Regions from separate parts of the Azotobacter armeniacus genome, predicted to be linked through region 2. Evidence: riboswitches for the same ligand, from Rfam matches in the RefSeq annotation. Region 2 holds a riboswitch; each other region holds the start of a gene.
What was found. A riboswitch is a leader RNA that binds a small molecule or an ion and turns the genes downstream of it on or off. The one in region 2 is predicted to bind cobalamin.
Positions count from the first base shown of each region.

Region 1 (4,180 bases), on a different contig from region 2:
GCTCAGCGCCAACAAAGAGCAGCCCTTCGTCGAGCTGCCCGAGGGCTCGGGGCCCCGTCATCTGGTGTTCGGCCCGACCGGAAAGCAGGCCTACGTGACCCTGGAGATGCAGGGGACGATCGTTGTCTTCGACTATGCCGATGGCAAGCTCACGCCCAAGCAGACCATCCCGCTGGCCGCCGAGGACTTCAAAGGCCAGAACAAGGCCGCCGCCCTGCACGTCTCGCCGGACGGCCGCTTCCTGTACGCGACCAACCGCGGCACCGCCAATCAGTTGGTGGTCTTCCAGATCGATCCGAACGACGGGCGACTCGCTGTCGTTTCACATCACCCGGTGGAGGGCGAAGAGCCGCGCGAATTTACCTTCGATCCGACCGGCCGCTTCATTCTCGTCGCCAACCAGAACAGCAATGCGATCGTCGTCATGGAACGCGATCCAGCCACCGGCAAGGCGGGAAAAATCACCCAGACCCTGCCCTTCCATTCGCCTTCCGATGTGAAGTTCACTACCAGTCCCTGAGTCGTCGCGGCCAGCTTGACTGACAGGCTGGCCACCGCTCCACTCACCCAAGACCTGTGAAACCGTGGGCCAGCAAACGAGCAACAGACAGACGCAAGCCGCCACAAGCCAAGTCATCACATGACAAAGCTCATAGCGACCAGCCGCCCCTCCGCACTTACCTGCAGCAAACGACAATCGCGCGAAATCTGCCGCCGATCGTCCGATGTGAATGCTACCGGCCCCGAGCGGACAGCCCTTTTGCACAATAACCGGGCGCCACCCACTCACTATCTTCAGCCCCCCGCGCGGCGTTGACAAAGCCTGCGGGAGCAGTCGACAATTTCGTCTTATCATACGACGACACATGACAATCCCAAAAATAATAACAATCAGAGTGGATCTCAGCCATGCCCCATCCTGCATCAAGCCCCGCCCTCGATCGTCTCCTGCTCACCGGCGCGGCCGGCGTCCTGGGGACGGTCCTGCGGGAAAGCCTGCGTCCCTACGCCCACATCCTCCGCCTGTCCGATATCGCTCCCATGGCATGGCTGCCGGACACCGGCTCGGCGCGCTCTATCGCTTCGTCGGCGGAGCCGGTGGCGCAGCGCTGGAACCCTGGCAGGGCGATCTCATCGTCCCAACGGCCTGGACTTCAGCCCCGACGAGCGGACGATGTACCTGTCCGACTCGCCCCCTCGGTGCAGGCCATCTGGGCCTTCGACTACGACGAAGACGATGGTGCCCCGCACAACCGCCGGCTGTTCGTCGACATACAGCGCCATCCTGGCCGTCCCGACGGTGGACGCAGAGCGGAGTGATCGACGGCGCCGAGAACAACCCGCCGACCATGTTCTCCCACAACCACCACAAGGCGGCCTCCTACTACAGGCTGACCGGCCACCTGATCGTTCCCGAGCTGCTGGTGATGTCCAGGCGCACCTGGAGTGCCAACGCTGGATGCGCGCGGCGAAGGCATCGAGCTGCGCCGGCAGCGGCGCGGCGACGCCGAAGCGGATGCCCGACAGCGAATCGCTCTGGCGCTCGTGCCAGACCGCCAGCACCATGGCCTGACCGCTGCCCTGCAGCTCGGGCATGGCCAGTTGGTAGTGCACCTTGTCGCGCGCCAGGCCATCGCCGGACAGCTGCCAGCCGGTTTCGTTGCGGTCCTCCAGGCGCAGCCCCTTGAACACCGGCACGTTCAGCTGCTCGAACAGCCCGGTGACCTCCTCGCGGCCCGGACGCGCCTGCACAGCCGGGACCTTCACATCCGGGTTATGGCGGGCCGCCAGCCAGGCCAGCAGAGCGGCGATGTTGTCGAGGAAGCTGTCCGCCGGCGCGACCTGGCCGAGCAGCGGTCCCAGGCGCTCCACCTCGGCACTGAACAGGCCGACGCCGAGCAGCGCCCGCCCCCTCGCCCAACCAGGCGCGCAGTGCCAGCTCGTCGAGCCCGGCGAGCTGCTTCGGAGTGCGCGCGCTGACCTGCCAATACGGATGGTGCTGCTGGAACTGCGCGACGGCGCTGGCGAATTCGGCCGCGCTGTAGCGTGAAACGATGGCGTTGAGTTGCGCCGCCGAGGCTCCGGGGACGAGCAGCCCGAGCAGCAGGCCCAAGCCAAAGCGGCGGAGGAAAAGAGAAGACATGCCCAGTCCCGGGTCGAAAGGCGGCGGGCACGCGAAACGGACGCAGCGCCGGCGGCAAGGCGCAGAACGACCAGGGCTGGCGACCGCACGGCCGCCCACCGCGGCCTGCTTCGGGAGAGCGGGCTGGTGTCGGGCTCGACCGTGAAACGGTCCTACCGTTGCGGGGACAGCGTCAGCTTGGACTGACTTCCTTCCCATTTACCCCAGATCCTGATCCGGGCACCGCACTCTCCATGTTGCCGGCCAAGGGCCGGCAGGGGCGCACCTTACGCGGCGGGTGACGGCGAGCAAGCGCAATGCCTCAAGGGGGGCAAGGAGCTGCCGGCCGGACACTGGCAAGCCGCCAGAGCCCTTGCGGATCGACCCGAGCCAATCTTGGCGCGGCCAGTCCGCTGGCGGTTTTCTGACGCCCCTGCCGCGGATTATTGGCCGTCGTGCCAGTCCCTGCCTAATCTGACTTTGCTTGGGCGCATTGCCTTGACAGGCAGCCGGCAGATTCCGAAGTGTCACCCGGAGACCGATCCGGTAGAGCCAGCCAAGGGTGGGACAACCATGAGCCGAGAATTCATGTTTAACGCTGGGTCCGGCTATCTTTCGCGGGACTCCAGCCTGCACCGCCTGACGGTCGAGCTGCTGCAGCAGGCCGATATCCGCATCGGCGGCAACCGGCCCTGGGACATGCAGCTCAAGGCCGGCGGCGTGCCCGAGCGGGTCTTCGCCCAGGGCAATCTGGGTTTGGGCGAGGCCTACATGGAGGGCGCCTGGGAAGCGGAACGACTGGATGAATTCTTCTTTCGCCTGTTGCACACCGGCATCGACCAGCAGGTGAAGCCGACACGGCTGATCTTCCATGCGCTCCGCTCACGCCTGCTCAACCTGCAGAACCACCGGCGTGCCTGGAAGGTCGGCGAGGCCCATTATGATCTCGGCAACGACTTCTACGAGGCCATGCTCGACCCGCGCATGACTTACACCTGCGGCTACTGGCGAAACGCCGACAGTCTGGCCGAGGCCCAGGAGGCCAAGCTGGAGCTGATCTGCCGCAAGCTCGGCCTGGAGCACGGCATGCGGGTGCTGGACATCGGCTGCGGCTGGGGCAGCTTCATGGGCTATGCCGCGGAGCGGCATGGCGTGCATTGCGTCGGCGTGACGGTTTCCCGGGAGCAGCAGGCCTGGGCCAGGGAGCGCTACGCCGACCTGCCCGTGGAGTTCCGCCTGCAGGACTACCGCGAGATCCAGGGACGCTTCGACCGCATCGTCAGCGTCGGCATGTTCGAACATGTCGGCCACAAGAACCACCGCCGCTTCTTCGAGGTCGCCGCCCGCTGTCTGGCCGACGACGGCCTGTTTCTCCTGCATACCATCGGCAAAAACCAGCGCCACTCGACCCCGGACCCCTGGATTGATCGCTACATATTCCCCAATGGCGACCTGCCGTCCCTCGGACAGATCGGCGATGCGCTGGATCGCCTGCTGATCCTTGAGGATCAGCACAGTTTCGGCGCGGATTATGACCGGACCCTGATGGCCTGGCATGCCAACTTCGAGGCAGCCTGGCCGCGCTTCGCCGCCGAGCTGGGGGAAAGATTCCGGCGCATGTGGCGCTACTACCTGCTGTCCTGCGCCGGCGCCTTCCGCGCCCGGAACATCCAGCTCTGGCAGTACGTGCTGTCGAAGAATGGCGTGCCCGGCGGCTACCGGCGTCCGCTCCTGTGAAGCAGAGTCATGGAGGCCCCATGGGCGACGACCACGACGACAAGCCCCTAACGCTCCGGCAGATGCTGCACAGCGTGCTGGCCGCCGCCCTCGGCGTACAGAGCGGCAAGAACCGGGCACGGGACTTCGCCCGGGGCAAACCCAGCCATTTCATCCTGCTGGGCGTGGGCTTCACCGTGCTGCTCGTGCTACTCCTGTTTGGCATGGTTAAGCTGGTGCTGCACCTGGCCCAGCCCTGAGCGCAGGGCAATCGCATGAAGGCTACCCAAGTCCGAGAAGTACAGCGCGATAGGTATCGGAGGTGGATGCAACCAGGCGGCG
Region 1 covers NZ_BAAGYK010000080.1:2,812-6,991, forward strand. Annotated here, with positions in the region: gene ACYVD0_RS12360 (lactonase family protein) at 1-520, shown strand, start outside; partial or broken gene ACYVD0_RS12365 (NAD-dependent epimerase/dehydratase family protein) at 910-1,047, shown strand; partial or broken gene ACYVD0_RS12370 (SMP-30/gluconolactonase/LRE family protein) at 1,047-1,302, shown strand; partial or broken gene ACYVD0_RS12375 (TRAP transporter substrate-binding protein) at 1,308-1,448, shown strand; partial or broken gene ACYVD0_RS12380 (cobaltochelatase subunit CobN) at 1,507-2,232, opposite strand; cobalamin riboswitch at 2,249-2,385, opposite strand; gene cfa (cyclopropane-fatty-acyl-phospholipid synthase) at 2,696-3,859, shown strand; gene ACYVD0_RS12390 (DUF2970 domain-containing protein) at 3,880-4,098, shown strand.
Region 1: another riboswitch for cobalamin. It lies ahead of ACYVD0_RS12380 (cobaltochelatase subunit CobN); the one in region 2 lies ahead of ACYVD0_RS03535 (CbtB domain-containing protein).

Region 2 (4,180 bases):
TTTCGGCCAGCTCGACCAGGCGCTCGATCCCGTAGCGCCAGTAGCTCACGCCGCCGTGCACCGAGATCAGGATCACCCGGGCGTGGCGCAGCACCTGCTCGACGTAGAAATCCACCGAGGCATGGTTGGGCAGCTGCGCCGGACTGGCCAGGCGCAGGCTGGGATAGTCGTCCGGCAACGTGCGGGCCACCTCGGCAAGCAGCGACAGGTGCGAGTCGCCGGTGCAGAGGATCACCAGCTCGGCGGGCGTCTGCTCGAGGTCGGCGATGCTGTCGGCCGGCAGCTGGACGCCGGGCTGGGCGCGGAGCAGGTGCATCAGTCAGCACCTGCCCGTTCGTAGGAACGAGCTTGCTCGCGAAGCTTTTAGTGCTCTGTTGTTCGCGAGCAAGCTCGCTCCTACAGGGTGGGTTCTCATCCTCACATCAGCGCCGCCTGAAGCTCGCCAATGATTGCGGCCCTGTCCAGCTGCTGGCCGATCATCACCAGCCGTGTAGCCCGCGCCTCGCCGGGCTGCCAGGCACGATCGAAATGCCTGTCGAAGCGCTGCCCCACGCCTTGCACCACCAGCCGCATCGGCTTGCCGGGAATGGCGGCGAAGCCCTTGATCCGCAGTATCCCATACCGCGCCACCGTATTCCTCAGCGCGGCGAGCAGACGCTCCTCCGCCACTTCCGGCAGGGAAAGGTCGAAAGAGTCGAATTCGTCGTGATCGTGATCCTCGTCTTCCAGGTCATGATGGGTCTGGCGGCCGTCGATGTGCAGCTCGGTCTCGCTGCTCAGTCCCAGCAGCACGTTCAAGGGCAGCTCGCCGCCATGGGCCTCGATCACCTTGACTGCTGGCGGCAGTTCCTCGGCGATCTCGGCGCGTACCCTTTCCAGCGCGGCGGCATCGAGCAGGTCGGCCTTGTTCAGCACCACCAGATCGGCACTGGCCAGCTGGTCGGCGAACAGCTCGTGCAGCGGCGACTCGTGATCCAGGTTCGGGTCCTGCCGGCGCTGCGCGTCCACCTGCTCGGGGAAGGCGGCGAAGGTGTCGGCCGCCACGGCCGGGCTGTCGACCACGGTGATCACCGCGTCCACGGTGCAGGCATTGCGGATTTCCGGCCAGTTGAAGGCCTGCACCAGCGGCTTGGGCAGGGCCAGACCGCTGGTCTCGATCAGGATGTGGTCGAAGTCGCCGCGACGAGCCACCAGCTCACGCATCACCGGGAAGAATTCTTCCTGCACCGTGCAGCACAGGCAGCCGTTGGCCAGTTCGAAGACACGCCCGTTGGCCTCTTCCTCGGTGCAGCCGATGGAGCATTGCCGGAGAATTTCGCCGTCGATGCCGAGTTCGCCGAACTCGTTGACGATCACAGCGATGCGCCGGCCCTCGGCATGCGCCAGCATGTGCCGCAGCAGGGTGGTCTTTCCGGCGCCGAGAAAGCCGGTGACAATAGTGACGGGAAGCTTGGCGAGCGATTTCATGGTTGGCCCTGCATGGATCGTTGCGGATCAGCGGGCAGGCGGGAACGGACAGGCGCATGGAGAAGCACCGGCCAGCACCACCGGATCACCCCGCCCAGTTGTCATGGATGTTCGAGGCAGGTCTCCTGGCTGACGGCCTGCGCAATGCGCATGTTCCTTCGCCTTCCCGCTTGGCGCAGTGGCATATCGAAGGGTTTGAAGCCGTATACAGTTGCGGGGGCAGCCACGGCTCGACCGTGTTCCCTCTTAGCTCCGCGCGATGGCGGAGAACCTCGAAACCGGAAAGGCTACGCAGAGTCCCCGGGCGGGTCAATCGCCGCAGTTGACGCTCGCGCCGGCCCGTGCTCAGCTAGAAAGACAGTTTCAGGTGTCTCGCGCGCCGAGCGCGAGGTGAAACGGGAAGCCGGTTCGAGTCCGGCGCTGCCCCCGCAACGGTAAGTGTACGAGGGGTCGATGTAGCCACTGTGCCCTAGGTTCGCCGAAGATCAGTTGCGCAAGATCTCGCGGACCGGGACGCATGGGAAGGCCGACCCGACCGCCCCCATGACGGACGTCACGAGCCCGGAGACCGGCCTGAAGCCCTGTTGGCAACCCGCGGTGGGCGGGCGCACACCGGAATCCAGGCGCTTCAGTGGCCCGGACTCATGTCGCGCACTCCTTCCGCCTCACTCACAGTCACGGAAGGTCATACCATGTCCGCTACCGCTACCGCTACCGCTACCGCTACCGCTACCGCTACCGCTACCGCTACCGCTACCGCTACCGCTACCCTATCCTCTTCCGCCTCGGCGGCGCTCCCCCTGTCGAAACGTATTACCCTCGCCGTAGGCAGCTTCCTGCTCGGTGCGGTGCTGATCTTCTTTGCCGGCTTTTCGCCCGTCGAGGCCCTGCACAACGCCGCTCACGACACCCGCCACAGCGCCGCCTTCCCCTGCCACTGAGAGCCCCATGATCAAGCGCATCGCACGAACCGCAGGGTTCGCCGGGCTGCTCGCCGCCCTCCTGCTGACCCTGCTGCAGAGCCTCTGGGTGACGCCCCTGATCCTTGAGGCGGAAACCTACGAAAGCGGCGGGCCCGCCATCGTCGAGCGCAGCCATGCCGCGGGGCACGGCTATAATCACGGCCATGCGGACGGGCACGTCCATGAAGGCTGGGCGCCCGAGAATGGCTGGCAGCGGACCCTGGCCACGGGGCTGAGCAATCTCGTCGTGGCGGTTGGCTTCGCCCTCATGCTGGCCGGCCTGTTCACCCTCCGCGCACCGGGGAAAACCTGGAATGGGCTGCTATGGGGGCTCGGCGGCTTCGCCACCTTCAGCCTGGCGCCTTCGCTCGGCCTGCCGCCGGAGCTGCCGGGTACCGAGGCGGCCGATCTGCTACTGCGCCAGTACTGGTGGATCGGCACCGCCGTAGCCACCCCCATCGGCCTGGCCCTCATCGCCTTCGCACGATCCTGGAGTCTGCGCATCGCCGGTGCCGTGCTGCTGGCGATTCCGCATCTGATTGGCGCACCGCAACCGGAAGTGCATACGAGTCTGGCCCCCGAGGCACTGGCCAACCAGTTCATCCTCGCCTCGCTGGCAACCAACGCGCTGTTCTGGGCCGCACTGGGGCTCTCGGCAGCCTGGCTGTTCGGTCGCGACAGCCGCAATGCCTGAGCCCGGTAAGGCGGCATGGGTGCATGTCGCCGGCCTCGGCTGTCGCCGGGGCTGCACCCTGGAATCACTGCTGGTGCTGCTGCATGCGGCATTGGACGAAGCCGGCCTGCGGCCCGGCGATCTCGCCGGGCTGGCCAGCAGCATGCACAAGCGCGACGAGCCCGGGCTGCTGTGCCTGGCCGACCATCTGCGCCTGCCGCTGGCCTTTTTATCCGCCGAACGCCTGAGCGCTTACCACGACCGCCTGACCCGGAAATCGCCGCTGGCCCTCAGCATCACCGGCAGCTCCGGCGTCGCGGAAGCCAGCGCCCTGGCCCAGGCTGAAACCCTGGGGGCCGGTCCAGCCCGCCTGCTACTGCCCAAGCGCAGCAGCGCCGTGGCCAGCCTCGCGCTGGCCACGGCGCCCCCTCATACCCTTCTGGAGCATCCATGACCGTCTATTTCATCGGCGCCGGCCCTGGCGATCCGGAGCTGATCACCGTCAAGGGCCAGCGCCTGCTGCGGGCTTGCCCGGTCATCCTGTACGCCGGGTCGCTGGTGCCCGAGGCGGTGCTCGAAGGCCATTGTGCGGAGCGCGTGATCAACACCGCCGAGCTGCATCTGGAACAGATCATCGCGCTGATCCGCGAAGCCCATGCCAAGGGGCAGGACGTGGCCCGCGTGCATTCCGGCGACCCCTCGCTGTACGGCGCCATCGGCGAGCAGATCCGCCACCTGCGCGCGCTGGGCATTCCCTTCGAGATTATCCCCGGGGTAACTGCCACCGCTGCCTGTGCCGCCCTGCTGGAAGCCGAGCTGACCCTGCCGGGCGTGTCGCAGACGGTGATTCTGACGCGCTACGCTAGCAGCTCGGAAATGCCCGAGGGCGAAGCCCTTGAGGACCTGGCACGGCATCGCGCAACCCTTGCCATCCACTTGGCGGTGAAACACTTGGAACGCATTGTCGAAGCGCTTCTACCCCACTACGGCAGCGACTGCCCCATCGCCGTGGTCCATCGTGCCAGTTGGCCCGACCAGGACCAGGTCAGCGGTACCCTGGCGGATATCCTCGATAAAA
Region 2 covers NZ_BAAGYK010000014.1:33,663-37,842, reverse strand. Annotated here, with positions in the region: gene cobN (cobaltochelatase subunit CobN) at 1-316, opposite strand, end outside; gene cobW (cobalamin biosynthesis protein CobW) at 418-1,467, opposite strand; cobalamin riboswitch at 1,566-1,757, opposite strand; cobalamin riboswitch at 1,816-2,058, shown strand; gene ACYVD0_RS03535 (CbtB domain-containing protein) at 2,268-2,408, shown strand; gene ACYVD0_RS03530 (CbtA family protein) at 2,416-3,123, shown strand; gene ACYVD0_RS03525 (cobalamin biosynthesis protein) at 3,116-3,556, shown strand; gene cobM (cobalt-precorrin-4/precorrin-4 C(11)-methyltransferase) at 3,553-4,180, shown strand, end outside.

Region 3 (4,180 bases), on a different contig from region 2:
TTCGACAAGGCCCGATTCCGGCAACGTGATCGGGCCTTTTCATTGGGGCCAGGCGCGGCTGCTTGCGCGAGGTGCCTCGTGCCGGCAGAGTAAGGTCGATCCGACAACCGGACTGTCGCCCATGCCCGCTCAGGCCCGCCTAGCCCTGGTCCTTGTCGCCGCGCTGCTCGCGGCCTGTTCCTCTCGTTCTCCCACGCCCGATACCCCGCCCGACGGCGGCCGCCCTTCGCCGGCGGCGGAGGACGTGCTGGTCCGTGCCCTTGGACTGGTCGGCACGCCCTATCGCTGGGGCGGCAACACCCCGGATTCCGGTTTCGACTGCAGCGGGTTGATCGGCTATGTCTACCGCGAGGCGGCGGGCATCCGCCTGCCGCGCTCGACCCGCAAGATGATCGCCATGGGCGCGCCCAGCGTGCGTCCCGAGGCCTTGCACAGCGGCGACCTGGTGTTCTTCGCCACCGACGGCGGCCGCCGGGCCAGCCATGCCGGCATCTATGTGGGCGAGGGGCGTTTCGTGCATGCGCCTTCCCGTGGAGGTACGGTGCGCCTGGACAGGCTGGCCGATGGCTACTGGCACAGCCGCTATCTGGGGGCCAGGCGCGTGCTTCGCGCCGTGCCCGTGGCGCGTCAGCCCTGACCGATCGGATTAACAGAGCAGGCCGTTAGGCCAGCCCGGCGAGCCAGTCGCGCAGCACCTGCTGCCCGCAGCGGCGCAGCTCTTCCCCCGCGTCCTTTGCCTGTCGGCGGATCTCCACCGGATCCACCTTGGCGGCAGAGAGTTCTGCCGCATGGCCGATCAGCCACTGTTCGATCCGGGCGGGATCGGCTTCAAGATGAAACTGCAGGCCCAGTACGGTATTGCCGAGCATGAACGCCTGGTTCGGGCAGATGTCGGTTCGGGCGAGGCGGGTGGCGCCCGGCGGCAGTTCGAACATGTCGCCATGCCAGTGCAGCACGGTGCCGTTGTCGCCCAGATGGCCGATACAGCTCGCGGTGCCCTCCGCCGTCAGCCGGAGGCTGGCGAAGCCGATTTCCTTGACGCCCATCGGCGCGACCTTGGCCCCCAGGGCGCGGGCGATCAACTGGGCGCCCAGGCAGATGCCGAGCAGGGGCTTGCCGCAGCGCAGTCGCCTGGCAAGCAGCTCCAGCTCCGCCAGCAGGAAGGGGTAGGTGGCCTCGTCGTAGGCACCGATGGGCGCGCCGAGGACCACCAGCAGCTCGGGTGACTCGACATCCAGCGCGGCCAGTTCACTGGTGGACATGATCCCGGGGTCGACATAACGGATGTGATAGCCGGCCTCCTCGAGCACGGGTGCGAAGACGCCGAGATCCTCGAAGGCGACGTGGCGGATGGCGATGACGGTTTTCATTCCTGTACCGGTTCCAGGTTGTGGGTGTAGGAAGGCACCCTATGCCAAGGGCCCGATGGCTGTCGAGATGGCCGGGCTTCACGACGATTCCCAGGCTGGCCCGCGAAGGCACAGTCACCCGCCACCCCTTCCACTCCAGGAGCTTCTACATGCACGACACCATCCCTGATCTCGCTCGCCGCCTGCGCAACTGCAGCCGGTTGGCGATCTTCACCGGCGCCGGGGTGGCCGCCGAGGGTGGCATTCCGACTTCGGCCGCGGATCTGCCGTTTCTGGCCAAGCGCCGCGGCGCCTTCGTGGTCGAGATCAACCCGCAGCCGACCCCGCTCAGCCGGCACGCCGACCTCTGCCTGCACGGCCCGGCCGGCAGCATCCTGCCGTCGCTGCTGGCCGCTCTGGGGGGCTGAGCGCCTGCACCGGCATCATGAGTGGATCTCATGACGCCGGGCAATTCGTCTCATTGTGCCCGGCCGGCGTTTCCACTACCCTGCGCGCCTCGCTTCAGGTGCCCTTCGCACGAAGGGTGAAACAGGGAAGCCGGTGCGTTCCGCGATGATCCGCGGCACAAGGCCGGCGCTGCCCCCGCAACGGTAGACGAGTCGCGAAACCGCCGTAAGGCCACTGTGTCCCGCATGGGCATGGGAAGGCGTGGTTTCGGAAGCTGCAGCATCACGCCGCACTTCGCTCGTGAGCCCGGAGACCGGCCTGTCGCGATCCATGGCGGCGTGGAGGGCGCTGCGGGCTGGCGGGCCTTCCCGGTTCGCTGTCTGTTCGAGTTCTCCGCCTGCTTTCGCAGCCTTCAGGCCGTGCGGGTGGCGCGGCGGAGAACCCATCTTGATTCGCAAGCCCAGTTTCGGGCCGGCGGCGTTCGCGCTGCTGTGCCTCTTTTCCCTTTCCCCGGCCCAGGCGGCCGACGACTCCCTCGCCCTCGACGCGACGGTGGTGACCGTCGCACGCAACGCCCAGACCCTGCGCGACAGCCTCGCCGCGGTGAGCCTGATCGAGCGCGACGACATCGAGCGCAGCCAGGCGCAGTCGGTGCCGGAGCTGCTCAAGCGGGTGCCGGGGGTGTCCATCGCCAACAACGGCGGGCCGGGCAAGAACACCTCCGTTTACCTGCGTGGCACCGAGTCCGACCATGTGCTGGTGCTGATCGACGGCGTGCGCGTCGGCTCGGTGACCACCGGCACCGCCGCCTGGCAGGATTTGCCGGTGGAGATGATCGAGCGCATCGAGGTGGTGCGCGGACCGCGCTCCAGCCTGTACGGCTCGGAGGCCATCGGCGGGGTGATCCAGATCTTCACCCGCAAGGGGGGCGATGGCGCGCCCAAACCCTTCTTCTCCGCCGGCTACGGTACCCACGACACCTACACCGGTAGCGGCGGGGTTTCCGGCGGCAACGCGCACGGCTGGTACAGTCTCGCCCTGAGCAGCGAGGACACCGATGGCATCAGCGCGAAGAGCCCCGGGACCAGCGGCTACGAGAACGACGCCGACGGCTACCGCAACCACTCCGCCGCGCTGCGCGCCGGCTGGCGCTTCGACAACGGCCTGGAGCTGGAGGGCACCTTTCTGCGCGCCAAGTCGCACAACGACTACGACCAGGTGAACCGCCGTGGCACCGCCGGTTTCTCCGCCAATGCCGACGGCGAGCAGAGCGTGGTCAGCGGCCGCGCCCGCTTCAGCCCGCTGGCGTTCTGGCAGGTCAGCCTGCAGGCCGGACGAAACGAGGACAAGTCCGACACCTACCAGGACGGCGGCTTCTACTCGCGCTTCGACAGCCGCCGCGACAGCGCCAGCTGGCAGAACGACCTGACCCTGGCCGAAGGCCACATCCTCACCCTGGGCGTCGACTACCAGCGCGAGGAGGTCAACGGCACCACCGACTACGACGAGGACTCCCGGGAAAACAACGGCGCCTTCATCCAGTACCTTGGCGAATACGGCCGCCACGACTGGCAAGTCTCCCTGCGCCGCGACAACAACGAGCAGTTCGGCCAGCACGAGACCGGCAACATCGCCTACGGCTACGCCCTGAGCGACGCCCTGCGCGTCACCCTCAGCTACGGCAGCGCTTTCAAGGCGCCGACCTTCAACGAGCTGTACTATCCCTTCTACGGCATCGCCGACCTCGAGGAGGAAACCTCTCACAGCTTCGAGGTTGGTCTGTCCGGCGTGCACGGCTGGGGCCACTGGTCGCTGAACGCCTACCGCACCAAGGTGGACGACCTGATCGTCTACGATTCTTCCATCGAAGGGCCGGCGAACATCGACGAGGCGCGCATCCGCGGCCTCGAGCTGGAGGTTGGCAGCCGCTCGTTTGGCTGGGACTGGAGCGCCAACTACAGTCTGCTGGAGCCGGAGAACAGCGGCTCGGGCGCCAACGACGGCAACGAGCTGCCGCGTCGCGCCTCGCAGATGTTCAACCTGGAGCTGGATCGGCGCCTCGGCGATTTCGCCGTCGGTGCCACGCTGCATGCCGAGGGCCGGCGCTACGACGACGTGGCCAACGACAACGAGCTGTCCGGCTACGCCACTTTGGACCTGCGCGGCGAATACCGCCTCACCCCCGAGTGGCGTCTGCAGGCGCGCGTCGCCAACCTGCTGAACGCCGATTATGAAACCGCCCTGGGCTACAACCAGCCGGGGCAGGCGGTGTACCTTACCGTCCGCTATCAGGCGTTGTAGAGCGCCGCCGGCCGGCGGGTCGGAACCATCCACAAGGAGAATGCGCATGCTCAACCTGTCCCCCCGTAGCCAGCTGGCCGTCGGCGTGGCGCTGGCCCTGCTGATGGCCATGACCCGTGGCC
Region 3 covers NZ_BAAGYK010000082.1:55,201-59,380, reverse strand. Annotated here, with positions in the region: gene ACYVD0_RS12705 (C40 family peptidase) at 122-637, shown strand; gene ACYVD0_RS12700 (type 1 glutamine amidotransferase) at 663-1,370, opposite strand; gene ACYVD0_RS12695 (hypothetical protein) at 1,412-1,777, shown strand; cobalamin riboswitch at 1,857-2,093, shown strand; gene btuB (TonB-dependent receptor family protein) at 2,205-4,058, shown strand; gene ACYVD0_RS12685 (hypothetical protein) at 4,105-4,180, shown strand, end outside.
Region 3: another riboswitch for cobalamin. It lies ahead of btuB (TonB-dependent receptor family protein); the one in region 2 lies ahead of ACYVD0_RS03535 (CbtB domain-containing protein).